DNA from 3 places in the Leclercia sp. CFBP8987 genome. Region 1 is predicted to be linked to each of the others. Evidence: predicted binding sites of a transcription regulator. Region 1 holds the regulator's gene; each other region holds the start of a gene.

Region 1 (5,298 bases):
GAACGCAGAGCTGATTGAAAAGGTTAGAACCTCCTATGAAATTCCAAGCAAACAAACTCAGCCTTAAATTTGTTATTGCCAGCGCGCTGCTGGCCGTCAGCCTGCCCGCGCTTGCTGTAACGGGTGATACCGAGCAGCCGATTCATATCGAATCCGATACGCAGTCGCTCGATATGCAGGGCAACGTGGTGACCTTTACCGGCAATGTGGTCGTGACCCAGGGCACCATCAAAATCAACGCCGACAAGGTGGTGGTGACGCGTCCTGGCGGGGAAGACGGTAAAGAGATTATCGATGGCTACGGCAACCCGGCCACCTTCTACCAGATGCAGGACAACGGTAAGCCGGTGAAAGGCCGTGCCTCCCAGATGCACTACGAGCTGGCGAAAGACTTCGTGGTGCTGACCGGCAATGCGTTCCTGGAGCAGCTCGACAGCAACATCAAGGGCGACAAGATCACCTATCTGGTGAAAGAGCAAAAAATGCAGGCCTTCAGTGAAAAAGGCAAACGCGTAACCACCGTCCTGGTTCCATCGCAGCTGCAGGACAAAAACAACACTCAGGCCCCGGCACAGAAAAAGAGTAACTAATTCGTTATGGCAACATTAACTGCAAAGAATCTCGCCAAAGCCTACAAGGGCCGTCGCGTAGTGGAAGATGTCAGTTTGACCGTCAACTCCGGCGAAATTGTCGGCCTGTTGGGTCCTAACGGTGCGGGTAAAACCACTACCTTTTACATGGTGGTAGGGATTGTGCCGCGCGACGCGGGTAACATCATCATCGATGACGAAGATATCAGCCTGCTGCCGCTTCATGCACGTGCGCGTCGCGGTATCGGTTACCTGCCACAGGAAGCGTCGATCTTTCGCCGTCTGAGCGTCTTCGACAACCTGATGGCGGTGCTGCAGATCCGTGACGATTTGACCTCCGAGCAGCGTCAGGATCGCGCCAACGAGCTGATGGAAGAGTTCCATATCGAACATCTGCGCGACAACATGGGCCAGGCGCTCTCCGGTGGTGAACGTCGCCGTGTGGAAATTGCCCGCGCGCTGGCAGCCAACCCGAAATTTATTCTGCTTGATGAACCTTTTGCGGGCGTCGACCCGATTTCGGTTATTGATATCAAACGAATTATTGAGCATCTGCGCGACAGTGGTCTGGGCGTGCTTATCACCGACCATAACGTGCGTGAGACGCTGGCGGTCTGTGAGCGGGCTTACATCGTCAGCCAGGGCCATCTGATTGCCCACGGCACACCGCAGCAGATCCTCGAAGACGATCATGTTAAGCGCGTGTATCTTGGGGAAGACTTCAGACTCTGATAGGGTAGAAGTTCAGTCTCGCGTAAACGGAGAAAAATGCTCTGAACATGAAGCAAGGTTTGCAATTAAGGCTCAGCCAACAGCTGGCAATGACGCCGCAGCTCCAACAGGCCATTCGTCTGTTGCAGCTGTCGACGCTAGAACTCCAGCAGGAGCTCCAGCAAGCGCTGGACAGCAATCCCCTGCTTGAGCAAACCGATCTTCACGACGAGGTAGAAACTCAGCAAACTCAGGACACCGAAAATCTCGACAGCGTTGATGCGCTGGAGCAAAAAGAGATGCCTGACGAGCTTCCTCTGGATGCCAGCTGGGATGAGATCTATACCGCAGGCACGCCATCCGGCACGCGCGCAGACTACCAGGATGATGAATTACCGGTGTATCAGGGCGAGACCACCCAGTCGCTGCAGGATTACCTGATGTGGCAGGTGGAGCTCACGCCGTTTTCCGATACCGATCGCGCCATCGCTACCTCCATTGTCGATGCCGTCGATGAGACCGGCTATTTGACCGTGTCGCTGGACGACATTCTGGAAAGCATCGGTGATGATGAGATCGATCTTGAAGAGGTCGAAGCGGTTCTGAAGCGTGTTCAGCGTTTCGATCCGGTCGGCGTCGCAGCACGCGATTTACGTGACTGCCTGCTGATTCAACTTTCGCAGTTCGTTAAAGAGACGCCGTGGCTGGAAGAGGCTCGCCTGATCGTCAGCGAGCATCTGGATCTGCTGGCCAACCACGACTTCCGCTCATTGATGCGCGTAACGCGCCTGAAAGAAGAGATCCTGAAAGAAGCGGTTAATCTGATTCAGTCGCTGGATCCACGACCGGGGCAGTCTATCCAGACCAGCGAGCCCGAGTACGTTATTCCCGATGTGCTGGTGCGCAAGCATAACGGCCTGTGGGTTGTGGAACTGAATTCCGACAGCATCCCGCGCCTGCAAATCAATCAGCACTACGCCTCGATGTGCACCAGCTCGCGCAACGATTCGGATAACCAGTTTATCCGCAGCAATCTGCAGGAGGCGCGCTGGCTGATCAAGAGCCTCGAGAGCCGCAATGACACCCTGCTGCGCGTCAGCCGCTGCATCGTCGAACAACAGCAGGCGTTTTTTGAGCAGGGTGAAGAATTTATGAAGCCGATGGTGCTGGCCGATATCGCCCAGGCCGTCGAGATGCATGAATCGACGATTTCCCGTGTGACGACGCAGAAGTATCTGCACAGTCCGCGCGGTATTTTTGAGCTTAAGTATTTTTTCTCCAGCCACGTCAATACCGAAGGCGGCGGCGAAGCCTCGTCGACGGCCATTCGGGCGCTGGTGAAAAAATTGATCGCCGCGGAAAACCCCGCGAAACCACTGAGCGACAGTAAGTTAACCACCATGCTGTCCGATCAAGGTATCATGGTGGCACGCCGTACTGTTGCGAAGTATCGAGAGTCTTTATCCATTCCGCCGTCAAACCAGCGTAAACAACTGGTCTGACACAACCGATAAGGAAGACACTATGCAGCTCAACATCACTGGACACAACGTCGAAATTACTGAGGCCTTGCGCGAATTTGTGAATACAAAATTCGCCAAGCTTGAGCAGTACTTCGAGAGGATCAATCAGGTCTACATTGTGTTAAAAGTGGAAAAAGTGACTCATATCTCGGATGCGACCCTGCATGTCAACGGAGGCGAAATTCATGCCAGTGCGGAAGGACAAGACATGTACGCGGCTATCGACGGCTTGATTGACAAGCTCGCACGACAGCTAAACAAACATAAAGATAAACTGAAACAACACTAATTGTCCGGGCAGTTAACGGGTGCAGGTTGGCCTGTTGTGAAACACAACGGGCCCTTTGTACAGTTAGCGCTTAGGTGAAATTATGATGAATAACGATTCAACTCTACAACTGAGCAGTGTCCTTAATCAGGAATGTACCCGCAGTGCCGTCCACTGCCAGAGCAAAAAACGTGCGCTGGAGATCATCAGTGAACTGGCCGCAAAACAGCTGAGCCTGCCGCCACAAGTGGTATTTGAAGCGATTCTGACCCGTGAAAAAATGGGCAGTACCGGCATCGGCAACGGCATCGCCATTCCCCATGGCAAACTTGAAGAGGATACCCTGCGTGCTGTAGGGGTGTTTGTTCAGCTGGAAACACCTATCGCCTTTGATGCTATTGATAACCAGCCTGTCGATTTGCTGTTTGCCCTGCTGGTGCCAGCGGATCAGACCAAAACACATTTGCACACCCTCTCGCTGGTGGCCAAACGCCTGGCGGATAAAACCATCTGTCGCCGTTTGCGCGCGGCTCAGAGCGATGAGGAGCTTTATCAAATCATTACGGAAACGGAAGGCAATCAGGATGATGCGTAATCGGGTGATGGCGTTGACATCTGTAGTCCTGAGGAGAAACGGTACATGGTGCTGATGATCGTCAGCGGTCGTTCAGGGTCCGGAAAATCGGTGGCCCTGCGAGCGCTGGAAGATATGGGCTTTTACTGCGTGGATAACCTGCCGGTAGTGCTGCTGCCCGAGCTGGCGAAATCACTGGCCGATCGGCAGATTTCCGCCGCGGTCAGCATCGACGTGCGTAACATGCCGGAATCCCCGGAGATCTTTGAGCAGGCGATGAGCAGTTTGCCGGAGGCGTTTTCACCTCAGCTGCTGTTCCTTGATGCCGATCGCAACACGCTGATCCGTCGCTACAGCGATACCCGTCGTCTGCATCCGCTCTCCAGCAAAAACCTGTCGCTGGAAAGCGCCATTGACCAGGAGAGCGATCTACTGGAGCCGCTGCGCTCCCGCGCCGATCTGATCGTTGATACCTCCGAAATGTCTGTCCATGAACTGGCGGAAATGCTGCGTACCCGCCTGCTGGGCAAACGCGAGCGCGAGCTGACGATGGTGTTTGAATCCTTCGGCTTTAAGCACGGTATTCCGATCGATGCAGACTATGTGTTTGACGTGCGCTTCCTGCCGAACCCGCACTGGGATCCGAAGCTGCGTCCGATGACCGGCCTGGATAAACCCGTCGCCGCGTTCCTTGACAGGCATACGGAAGTGCATAACTTTATCTATCAGACGCGCAGCTACCTTGAACTCTGGTTGCCGATGCTGGAGACAAACAATCGCAGCTACCTGACGGTGGCGATTGGCTGTACTGGGGGCAAACACCGTTCGGTCTATATTGCTGAGCAACTGGCTGACTATTTCCGCTCGCGCGGCAAAAACGTGCAGTCCCGTCATCGTACGCTGGAAAAACGCAAAACATGACCGTAAAGCAGACCGTTGAGATCACCAATAAGCTGGGCATGCATGCACGCCCGGCGATGAAGTTATTTGAACTGATGCAAGGGTTTGACGCGGAGGTTCTGCTGCGTAATGACGAGGGCACCGAAGCCGAAGCCAACAGCGTAATTGCCCTGCTGATGCTCGACTCCGCCAAGGGCCGACAGATCGAAATCGAAGCTACCGGCCCGCAGGAAGAAGAGGCGCTGGCAGCAGTCATTGCGCTGTTCAACGCCGGCTTTGATGAGGATTAATGCAGCTTATTGGCCTGCATAAACCCTTCCCCGCCTAACTGCCGCATCTGGCGCAGGATCCACGCCTGACGGTTGCGTACATAGCCTGAAGGCGCACTGGCCTTAAAGCGGATGGGGTTCGGTAGCACGGCGGCCAGCAGCGCGGCCTCGGATGCCGACAGACGGCTAGCGGGTTTATGGAAATAGCGCTGGGCAGCAGCTTCGACACCAAACACCCCCTCGCCAAACTCCGCGATATTCAGGTATACCGTCAGGATGCGTTTTTTACTCCACACCGTTTCGATCCCCAACGTCAGTCCGGCTTCAAATCCTTTTCTCATCCAGCTGCGTCCGTCCCACAAAAACAGGTTTTTCGCCGTTTGCTGAGAAAGGGTTGATGCGCCGCGAATGCGGCTCTCATTACGCTCGTTGTGCGCTAACGCCTTTTCTATTGCCCCAACAT
Region 2 (5,298 bases), 1.6 Mb from region 1:
TGATCTGGCCGATGCTGGCTCTGGCCTGGATGTTTAATATCGTCGAGCGCGGCAGTGCGGCCTACACCCGGATCCGCGCCATGCTTGCCGAGGCGCCAGTGGTGAATGACGGCAGCGAGCCGGTGCCGCCGGGCCGCGGTGAGCTGAATGTCGCCGTCCGCGCCTTTACCTATCCGCACACTGAGCAGGTGATCCTCGAAAACGTCAGCTTCAGGCTGCAACCCGGGCAGATGCTGGGCATTTGCGGCCCAACGGGTGCTGGAAAGAGCACCATTCTGTCGCTGATCCAGCGCCACTTTGATATTGACCAGGGCGAGATCCGCTTCCATGACATACCTCTGACGCAGCTGCAGCTGGATAGCTGGCGCAGCCGGCTGGCGGTGGTGAGCCAGACGCCGTTCCTCTTTTCCGATACGGTTGCCAACAATATTGCGCTGGGTTGCCCGCAAGCCACCCGGGAAGCGATCGAGCACGTTGCCCGTCTCGCCAGCGTGCATGAAGATATCCTGCGCCTGCCCCAGGGCTATGAAACCGAAGTGGGGGAGCGCGGGGTGATGCTCTCGGGCGGGCAGAAGCAGCGTATTTCTATTGCCCGCGCGCTGCTGCTCAATGCCGAAATCTTGCTCCTCGACGATGCCCTGTCTGCCGTCGATGGTCGCACTGAACACCAGATCCTGCATAACCTGCGACAGTGGGGAGAAGGGCGCACGGTGATCATCAGCGCCCATCGTCTGTCGGCCCTGACCGAGGCGAACGAAATTCTGGTGATGCAGCACGGACATATTGCGCAGCGCGGGCAGCATGAACAACTGGCGGACCAGCCGGGATGGTATCGCGATATGTATCGCTATCAACAACTGGAAGCGGCGCTGGATGACGTGCCGGATATGAATGAGGAGGCCGCCGATGCGTAGTTTTTCCCAGCTGTGGCCGACCCTTAAACGCCTCCTGGCGTATGGCTCGCCGTGGCGCAAACCGCTCTCGCTGGCGGTGGTGTTGCTGTGGATTGCGGCCATTGCCGAAGTGACCGGCCCGCTGCTGATCAGCTATTTCATCGACAACATGGTGGCGAAAAACTACCTCCCGCTCGGTCTGGTGGCCGGGCTGGCGGTGGCCTATATCGGCCTGCAGTTGCTGGCGGCCGGGCTGCACTACGCCCAGTCGCTGCTGTTTAACCAGGCCGCCGTCGGGGTGGTACAGCAGCTGCGTATCGACGTGATGGATGCCGCCCTGCGCCAGCCGCTGAGCGCGTTCGATACCCAGCCCGTCGGGCAGATCATCTCCCGTGTCACCAACGATACGGAAGTGATCCGCGATCTCTATGTCACGGTGGTGGCCACGGTGCTGCGCAGCGCCGCGCTGGTCGGCGCCATGCTGGTGGCGATGTTCAGTCTCGAGTGGCGCATGGCGCTGGTGGCGATGGCCATCTTCCCGGCGGTAATGATTGTGATGCTGATCTATCAGCGTTACAGCACGCCGATTGTCCGTCGCGTGCGCGCCTATCTGGCGGATATCAACGACGGCTTTAACGAAGTCATCAACGGCATGAGCGTCATCCAGCAGTTCCGCCAGCAGGAGCGCTTTGGCGAGCGGATGGGCGAAGCCAGCCGCTCCCACTATATGGCCCGCATGCAGACCCTGCGGCTGGACGGTTTTCTTCTGCGTCCGCTGCTCAGCCTGTTCTCGGCGCTGGTGTTGTGCGGGCTGCTGATGCAGTTTGGTTTCGCCGCAGGCGGTACTATTGAGGTCGGGGTGCTGTACGCCTTTATCAGCTATCTGGGCCGTCTAAACGAACCCCTGATTGAGCTCACCACTCAGCAGTCGATGCTGCAGCAGGCGGTGGTCGCCGGTGAACGCGTCTTTGAGCTGATGGATCGCCCGCGTCAGGCCTACGGCGATGACGATCGCGACCTGCAAAGCGGCACCATTGAATTTGATCATGTCTCCTTTGCCTATCGCGACGATCGGCTGGTGTTGCAGGATATCGATCTGAAGGTGCCGTCCCGGAGTTTTGTCGCCCTGGTGGGCCATACCGGCAGCGGTAAAAGTACCCTCGCCAGCCTGCTGATGGGCTACTACCCGCTTACCGAAGGGCAAATTCGCCTCGACGGTCGTCCTCTCGCGACCCTGAGCCACGCCGTGCTGCGTAAAGGGGTGGCGATGGTGCAACAGGATCCGGTGGTGCTGGCCGACACCTTCTTCGCTAACGTCACGCTTGGGCGACCGTTCAGCGAGGAGCAGGTGTGGGAGGTGCTGGAGAAAGTGCAGCTGGCAGAGCTGGCGCGCGGCCTGCACGACAACATTCACACCCGGTTGGGCGAACAGGGGAATAACCTCTCCGTCGGGCAAAAACAGCTTCTGGCCCTCGCCCGGGTGTTGATTGATACCCCGCAGGTGCTGATCCTCGATGAGGCCACGGCCAGCATCGACTCCGGCACCGAGCAGGCGATCCAGCAGGCGCTGGCCGCGGTGCGTGAACAGACCACCCTGGTGGTGATTGCCCACCGACTGTCGACCATTGTCGAGGCAGATACCATTCTGGTGCTTCATCGTGGCCAGGCGGTAGAGCGCGGCACCCACAAGCAACTGCTTGAGGCGAAAGGGCGTTACTGGCAGATGTATCAACTGCAGCTGGCCGGTGAAGAGCTGGCCGCCAGCTCGCGGGAAGAGTCGCTCAGCGCCTGATGCACTAAAATTAAGCAACCTGCCAGCCGCTGAATCGGTTGGTGCAAAAATGAAACGCATCATGCACTGTCATGGTGCGTTTTTTTTCGCCATCACGTCGCCACGCCTCATCCTTCCTCCTTTTTCAATTCTGGCACATCCCTTGCAATACCTAATCAGTTCGCGAGCCATTACCGAATTCTGACTGGAGGGATATATGAAGCTGGTTACCGTGGTCATCAAACCATTCAAGCTCGAAGACGTGCGTGAAGCACTCTCTTCAATGGGTATTCAGGGACTGACCGTCACCGAGGTGAAAGGCTTTGGGCGACAGAAAGGTCATGCGGAGCTGTACCGGGGCGCCGAATACAGCGTCAACTTCCTGCCAAAAGTGAAGATTGACGTGGCGATTGCCGACGATCAGCTGGATGAGGTTATCGACGTGATTAGTAAAGCAGCCTACACCGGCAAAATTGGCGACGGCAAAATTTTCGTTGCTGAGCTGCAGCGCGTTATTCGCATTCGTACCGGCGAAGCTGACGAAGCGGCACTGTAAAACATCAGGCACACAGTGATAGGGATCGAGAAAATGAACACAACAACACTCAAAGCAGGTCTGGGGTCTCTGGCACTGCTGCCGGGGCTGGCAATGGCTGCACCGGCGGTGGCAGACAAAGCCGATAACGCCTTTATGATGATTTGCACCGCGCTGGTGCTGTTTATGACCATTCCGGGGATTGCGCTGTTTTACGGCGGCCTGATCCGCGGTAAAAACGTTCTCTCCATGCTCACCCAGGTGACGGTCACCTTCGCGCTGGTGTGCGTTCTGTGGGTGGTCTACGGCTACTCGCTGGCCTTCGGGGAGGGCAACGCCTTCTTCGGCAGCTTTAACTGGGCGATGCTGAAAAATATCGAGCTGACCGCGGTAATGGGCAGCTTCTATCAGTACATCCACGTCGCGTTTCAGGGCTCGTTCGCCTGTATCACCGTTGGGCTGATTGTCGGGGCGCTGGCGGAACGTATTCGCTTCTCCGCGGTGCTGATCTTCGTGGTGGTATGGCTGACGCTCTCCTATGTGCCGGTAGCGCATATGGTCTGGGGTGGCGGTCTGCTGGCCTCCCATGGCGCGCTGGACTTTGCTGGCGGCACCGTGGTGCACATCAACGCCGCAGTGGCGGGCCTGGTGGGTGCATATCTGATCGGCAAACGCGTCGGTTTTGGCAAAGAAGCCTTCAAGCCGCACAACCTGCCGATGGTCTTTACCGGCACCGCGATCCTCTACTTCGGCTGGTTTGGCTTTAACGCCGGTTCTGCCAGTGCAGCAAACGAAATCGCGGCGCTGGCCTTCGTGAACACCGTTGTGGCCACGGCGGGCGCAATCCTCTCGTGGATCTTTGGCGAGTGGGCAGTACGCGGTAAACCTTCCCTGCTGGGTGCCTGTTCCGGAGCCATTGCCGGTCTGGTTGGCATCACCCCGGCCTGTGGTTTTGTCGGTGTTGGCGGTGCGCTGATCATCGGTATCGTGGCGGGCCTGGCGGGTCTGTGGGGCGTCACTGCGCTGAAACGTGTTCTGCGTGTGGACGATCCTTGTGATGTGTTTGGCGTGCACGGCGTGTGCGGCATTGTTGGCTGCCTCATGACTGGCTTCTTTGCCTCTACTTCACTGGGCGGCGTCGGCTACGCAGAAGGCGTGACCATGGGTCATCAGGTGCTGGTGCAGCTGGAAAGTATCGGCCTCACGGTGGTCTGGTCGGGTGTAGTGGCCTTTATCGGCTACAAACTGGCAGATATGACGGTGGGTCTGCGCGTACCGGAAGAGCAGGAGCGCGAAGGTCTGGACGTCAACAGCCACGGCGAGAATGCGTATAACGCCTGATAAGCAGCAAAACGGCAACCTCGGTTGCCGTTTTTAGTGTTTGTTCCCTCTCCCCGTGGGAGAGGGTCAGGGTGAGGGCATCAGGCCGCACATACCGTCATCCCCGGTTGCGCATCACCCCTTCCTGCACCGTAGACGCCACCAGCACCCCATCCTGGGTATAGAACTCACCGCGAACAAACCCGCGCGCGCTCGACGCCGAGGTGCTCTCCACGCTGTACAGCAGCCAGTCGTTCATATCGAACGGACGGTGGAACCACATCGAATGATCGATAGTGGCAACCTGCATCCCTTTCTCGAGGAAACCCACGCCGTGCGGCTGCAGGGCAACCGGCAGGAAGTTGAAATCGGACGCGTAACCCAGCAGATACTGATGGACGCGGAAATCTTCCGGCACTGTGCCATTGGCGCGGATCCAGACCTGACGCGCCGGTTCGGCGGTATGGCCCTTCATCGGGTTATGGAACTCAACCGGGCGGATCTCCAGCGGCTTGTCGCAGAGAAACTTCTCTTTAACCTGCGGGGGCAGCAGATGCGCCAGCGCACGGGCAATGTCCGTTTCAGACTTTAATTCGTCCGGCGCCGGGGCTGGGGGCATTGTTTTCTGATGCTCATAGCCCGGCTCCGGGGCCTGGAACGACGCGGTCATATAGAAGATCGGCTTGCCGTTCTGCACTGCCGCCACGCGGCGGGCGCTGAAGCTGTTGCCGTCGCGCAGGACTTCCACGTCATAGACGATCGGTTTCTGGCTGTCGCCA
Region 3 (5,298 bases), 490 kb from region 1:
AGCGTCCCGCCGTCGGCCTGCTCAAAGCGGCCCTGACGAATGGTGTTGGCGCCGGTAAAGGCCCCTTTTTCGTGACCAAACAGCTCGGACTCGATCAAATCCTTGGGGATCGCCGCCATATTCAGGGCGATAAACGGGGCTTTGGCGCGCGGGCTGTGGCGATGCAGGGCATGCGCGACCAGCTCTTTCCCGGTACCTGACTCGCCGTTAATCAGCACGCTGATGGACGAGCGTGACAGGCGACCGATGATGCGAAACACATCCTGCATCGCTGGCGCTTCGCCAATGATATCGGTGGTAGGGCCGAATACCGGGGCGTTACGCGGCTGCTGCTGTTCCTGATAGTGGCTGATGGCGCGCTCAACCAGCGCCACCGCCTCGTCAATATCGAACGGTTTTGGCAGGTAATCGAATGCCCCCTGCTGGTAGGCGCTAACGGCCGCATCCAGATCGGAGTGCGCGGTCATTATGATGACCGGCAGCATAGGGTGGCGTTGTTTGATCTGTTTTAACAACGCCAGACCGTCCATCCCCGGCATACGGATATCGGACAGCAGCACGTCCGGGGTTTTGGTGGTGAGGGCGTCAAGCACCTCGGCTCCACTTTCAAAAGCGGTGCAGCTCAATCCTGCTCCGGTAAGCGCCCGTTCAAGCACCCAGCGAATGGAGCTATCGTCATCAACTACCCAGACTATCCCTCGTTGCATAACCTAACCCTCTATTTCCTGATTGGCAGGTAAACCGAAAACTCGGTATGACCCGGCCAACTGGTAAATTCAATTTTGCCGGAGTGCTGATCTATCAAATTACGGGCAATCGATAAGCCAAGCCCGGTCCCGCCTTCACGGCCGCTGACCATCGGGTAAAACAGCGTGTCCTGTAAATGGGAAGGGATGCCCGGGCCGTTATCTTCCACGTCGATACGGGCCGCCAGACGGTAGCGCGTGCCGTGCAGGGTGAGCTGAAACGCGGTGCGGGTACGCAGGATAATTTCTCCGCCATCCGCCCCTAACGCCTGCAGGGCATTACGCACGATATTCAGTAATACCTGCTCAATCTGGTCGGGATCGTGCGGCAGTTCCGGCAGGCTGGGATCGTAATCCCGAATCAGCCTGACGTTATCCGGCAGCTCCATCGACACCAGTTTGACGACGCGCTCGGCCACTTTATGAATGCTCTCGGTGACGTGCATCCCGGGCTGTTGCGGACCTAACAGGCGATCCACCAGATTACGCAGACGATCGGCCTGCTCAATGATGACGTTGGTGTATTCCGCCAGCGCCGGATCGGGCAGGGCTTTGGTTAATAGCTGTGCCGCACCGCGCAGGCCACCGAGCGGATTTTTTATCTCATGGGCGAGGCCGCGCACCAGATCGCGGGCTGCAATCTGCTGGGCATGCTGGAGCTGCTCCTGACTCAGGCGACGCTGGTTATCCATCGGTGCCATCTCCAGCAGGATCAGGCCTTCCGGCAGCCGTTGCGCAGTCAGGGAGAGAATATGCGAGCGCCCGTCGATCACCAGCGTGACCTCGTTATCGGTAAAGCCTTGTCCCGCCTGCAGGCTCTCCTGCATCAGGCCAATATTCAGGGAAAAATAACTCAACAGCTCGGGCAGCGGCGCGCCAAAAAGCTTGCGTGAACTCTGGGCAAGCAGCTGCTGGGCCGCGGGATTGGCGTAATGCACCGCCAGATCGTCGTCGACCAGTAAGATGCTGTTGATAAGAGAATTGAGGATCTGCCCAGCATCGGGCAGCGTGCCAGTTGCCATTCAGCAGTCTCCTGGAGTTGGTTGCACTATTTTAGTGCAGTATAGTGTTTTTGCGGTAAAAAGCGCGTGAGATCAGCTTGTTGGTGGAGAAAAAAGCCCATCCGAAGATGGGCTGAAAAGTTTCCACGGCAACAAAAAACGGCTATCAATCTCGCGCGGAAAAGGCCGCGCGACAGGGATTGAAGATTAAACGCTGTAGTACAGTTCGAACTCAACCGGGTGTGGCGTCATGCGAACACGATCGTTCTCTTCCATACGCAGCGCGATGTAAGCATCGATCGCTTCGTCGGTGAACACGCCGCCAGCCGTCAGGAACTCACGGTCTGCGTTCAGTTCCTGCAGGGCTTCTTCCAGAGAGCCTGCAACCTGTGGGATCTCTTTCGCTTCTTCTGGCGGCAGATCGTACAGGTTTTTGTCCATCGCTTCGCCCGGATGGATCTTGTTCTTGATACCGTCCAGGCCCGCCATCAGCAGTGCTGCGAAGCACAGGTATGGGTTAGCCGCTGGATCCGGGAAGCGCACTTCGATACGACGCGCTTTTGGCGATGAAACCACCGGAATACGGATAGAAGCAGAACGGTTACGGGCAGAGTAGGCCAGCATTACCGGCGCTTCGTAGCCTGGGACCAGACGCTTGTAGGAGTTAGTGGTTGGGTTCGCCAGGGCGTTGATCGCTTTAGCGTGTTTGATAACACCACCGATGTAGTGCAGCGCCTGCTCGGACAGACCGGCATATTTGTCGCCAGCGAACAGGTTAGTACCGTTCTTGGACAGGGACATGTGGCAGTGCATACCGGAACCGTTGTCACCAAACATTGGTTTTGGCATGAAGGTCGCGGTTTTACCGAAACGGTGCGCAACGTTGTGCACAACGTATTTGTAGATCTGAATTTCGTCCGCTTTCTTGGTCATGGTGTTGAAACGGGTGGCGATTTCGTTCTGGCCAGCAGTTGCAACTTCATGGTGGTGCGCTTCAACAACCAGGCCCATCTCTTCCATGATCAGACACATGGTAGAACGGATGTCCTGTGAAGAGTCGACCGGTGGAACCGGGAAGTAACCGCCTTTAACCGCAGGACGGTGACCTTTGTTGCCGCCTTCGTATTTGGTGGAGGAGTTCCATGCGCCTTCGATATCATCGATAGCAACGTGAGAACCGGACGTGGTCGCACCAAAACGGATGTCGTCGAACAGGAAGAACTCTGGCTCTGGCCCGAACAGAACGGTGTCTGCGATGCCGGTGGAGCGCAGGTACTCTTCAGCGCGTTTAGCGATAGAGCGTGGGTCGCGGTCGTAGCCCTGCAGGGTGCCTGGCTCGAGGATATCGCAACGGATGATCAGGGTAGATTCTTCGAAGAACGGGTCAATGAGCGCAGTGGATGCGTCAGGCATCAGAACCATGTCAGATTCGTTAATACCTTTCCAGCCGCCAATCGAGGAGCCGTCAAACATTTTGCCTTCTTCGAAGAATTCGGCATTTACCTGATGAGCAGGAATTGTGACGTGCTGTTCTTTACCTTTGGTATCGGTGAAGCGCAGATCAACAAACTTCACTTCATGTTCGTTCAGCATCGTCAAAACGTGTTCAGCGGACATACTTAACTCTCCAGATTGGTCATTGTCGTCGTGGTAACGAAGTCTTCAAATTCTGTGTAAGGCAGGCGATGTTGCCCTTAGTTGCCGTATTTTTTATAAAGCGAAATCTGTGCCAACTTTTAAAACACCCCAAAAAGGCGCTATCATGCGCACCATAGTGCAAAAGGGCTGCACCATGATGGTTTTGTTGCACCAGTATAGTGCTTCAATGTGAACATTGAGCACCATATTGGTGCAATTTACGTTAAAGTGCCCTTTTACCGCTCCGTGAAAGCGATCACAAAGCATCTCTGCGATACTTGTTTGCGGGGGATGTTTGTGATCCTGTTTTGTAGTGCGATTAATCCGTGTACAATAACGCGCTATTTCTAAATGCCTGAGGCAAAGTTGTGATCGAAAATCTGCGTAATATCGCCATCATCGCGCACGTTGACCATGGTAAAACTACCCTGGTTGATAAGCTGCTGCAGCAATCCGGTACCTTCAGTAATGAGCGTGCTGAAGCCACCGAACGCGTGATGGACTCCAACGATTTGGAGAAAGAGCGTGGGATTACCATCCTCGCTAAAAACACCGCTATCAAATGGAATGACTACCGTATCAACATCGTTGATACCCCTGGGCACGCCGACTTCGGTGGTGAAGTTGAACGTGTAATGTCCATGGTAGACTCCGTTCTGCTGGTCGTTGACGCAATGGATGGCCCAATGCCGCAGACGCGCTTCGTAACCAAAAAGGCGTTTGCCCATGGTTTGAAGCCAATCGTGGTTATCAACAAAGTTGACCGTCCTGGCGCGCGTCCTGACTGGGTTGTGGATCAGGTCTTCGACCTGTTCGTTAACCTGGACGCAAGCGACGAGCAGCTCGATTTCCCAATCATCTATGCATCTGCATTGATGGGTATCGCGGGTAACGATCACAATGATATGGCGGAAGACATGACCCCGCTGTATCAGGCGATTGTTGACCACGTTAAAGCACCAACCGTTGACCTTGATGGTCCGTTCCAGATGCAGATCTCCCAGCTGGATTACAACAACTACGTTGGCGTAATCGGTATTGGTCGCATCAAACGCGGTAAAGTGAAGCCTAACCAGCAGATCACTGTTATCGACAGCGAAGGTAAAACACGTAACGGTAAAGTCGGTAAAGTACTGACTCACCTCGGTCTGGAGCGTATTGAATCCACCGAAGCCGAAGCGGGCGATATCATTGCTATCACCGGTCTGGGCGAACTGAACATCTCCGACACCCTTTGCGATCCGCAAAACGTCGAAGCGCTGCCAGCGCTGTCCGTTGATGAACCAACCGTAACCATGTTCTTCAACGTCAACACCTCTCCGTTCTGTGGCAAAGAAGGTAAATACGTTACCTCTCGTCAGATCCTTGACCGCCTGAACAAAGAGCTGGTGCACAACGTGGCACTGCGTGTTGAAGAAACCGAAGATGCGGACGCGTTCCGTGTATCCGGTCGTGGCGAGCTGCACTTGTCTGTACTGATCGAAAACATGCGTCGTGAAGGCTTCGAACTGGCTGTGTCCCGTCCGAAAGTTATCAACCGTATGATCGATGGCCGTATGCAAGAGCCGTTCGAGAACGTGACGCTGGATATCGAAGAACAGCACCAGGGTTCTGTGATGCAGGCAATGGGCGAGCGTAAGGGCGATGTCAAAGACATGATCCCTGACGGCAAAGGCCGTATTCGTCTGGATTACCTGATCCCGGCACGTGGCCTGATCGGCTTCCGTACTGAGTTCATGACCATGACTTCCGGTACTGGTCTGCTGTACTCCACCTTCAGCCACTACGATGACGTTAAGCCAGGTGAAATCGGCCAGCGCCAGAACGGCGTGCTGATCTCTAACGGCCAGGGTAAAGCGGTGGCATTCGCCCTGTTCAGCCTGCAGGATCGCGGTAAGCTGTTCCTGGGTCAC

The links. Region 1 encodes sigma-54, which starts transcription at its own class of promoters, with help from an activator protein. Its sites were predicted from a motif close to GTTGGCACANNTTTCGCTNT; they were not measured.
Region 2: a site for sigma-54 is predicted at 2,815-2,834, ahead of glnK (P-II family nitrogen regulator). Genes of this name have one in related genera too.
Region 3: a site for sigma-54 is predicted at 3,462-3,481, ahead of glnA (glutamate--ammonia ligase). Genes of this name have one in related genera too.

The regions. Positions count from the first base shown of each region.
Region 1 covers NZ_CM188255.1:4,307,684-4,312,981, forward strand. The annotation lists gene lptC (LPS export ABC transporter periplasmic protein LptC) at 1-67, shown strand, start outside; gene lptA (lipopolysaccharide ABC transporter substrate-binding protein LptA) at 36-590, shown strand; gene lptB (LPS export ABC transporter ATP-binding protein) at 597-1,322, shown strand; gene rpoN (RNA polymerase factor sigma-54) at 1,370-2,803, shown strand; gene hpf (ribosome hibernation promoting factor) at 2,826-3,113, shown strand; gene ptsN (PTS IIA-like nitrogen regulatory protein PtsN) at 3,196-3,687, shown strand; gene rapZ (RNase adapter RapZ) at 3,733-4,587, shown strand; gene npr (PTS phosphocarrier protein NPr) at 4,584-4,856, shown strand; gene mtgA (monofunctional biosynthetic peptidoglycan transglycosylase) at 4,853-5,298, opposite strand, start outside.
Region 2 covers NZ_CM188255.1:1,060,139-1,065,436, forward strand. The annotation lists gene SOM40_RS04970 (SmdA family multidrug ABC transporter permease/ATP-binding protein) at 1-914, shown strand, start outside; gene SOM40_RS04975 (SmdB family multidrug efflux ABC transporter permease/ATP-binding protein) at 907-2,685, shown strand; gene glnK (P-II family nitrogen regulator) at 2,882-3,220, shown strand; gene amtB (ammonium transporter AmtB) at 3,254-4,540, shown strand; gene tesB (acyl-CoA thioesterase II) at 4,638-5,298, opposite strand, start outside.
Region 3 covers NZ_CM188255.1:4,800,516-4,805,813, reverse strand. The annotation lists gene glnG (nitrogen regulation protein NR(I)) at 1-707, opposite strand, end outside; gene glnL (nitrogen regulation protein NR(II)) at 719-1,768, opposite strand; gene glnA (glutamate--ammonia ligase) at 1,955-3,364, opposite strand; gene typA (ribosome-dependent GTPase TypA) at 3,754-5,298, shown strand, end outside.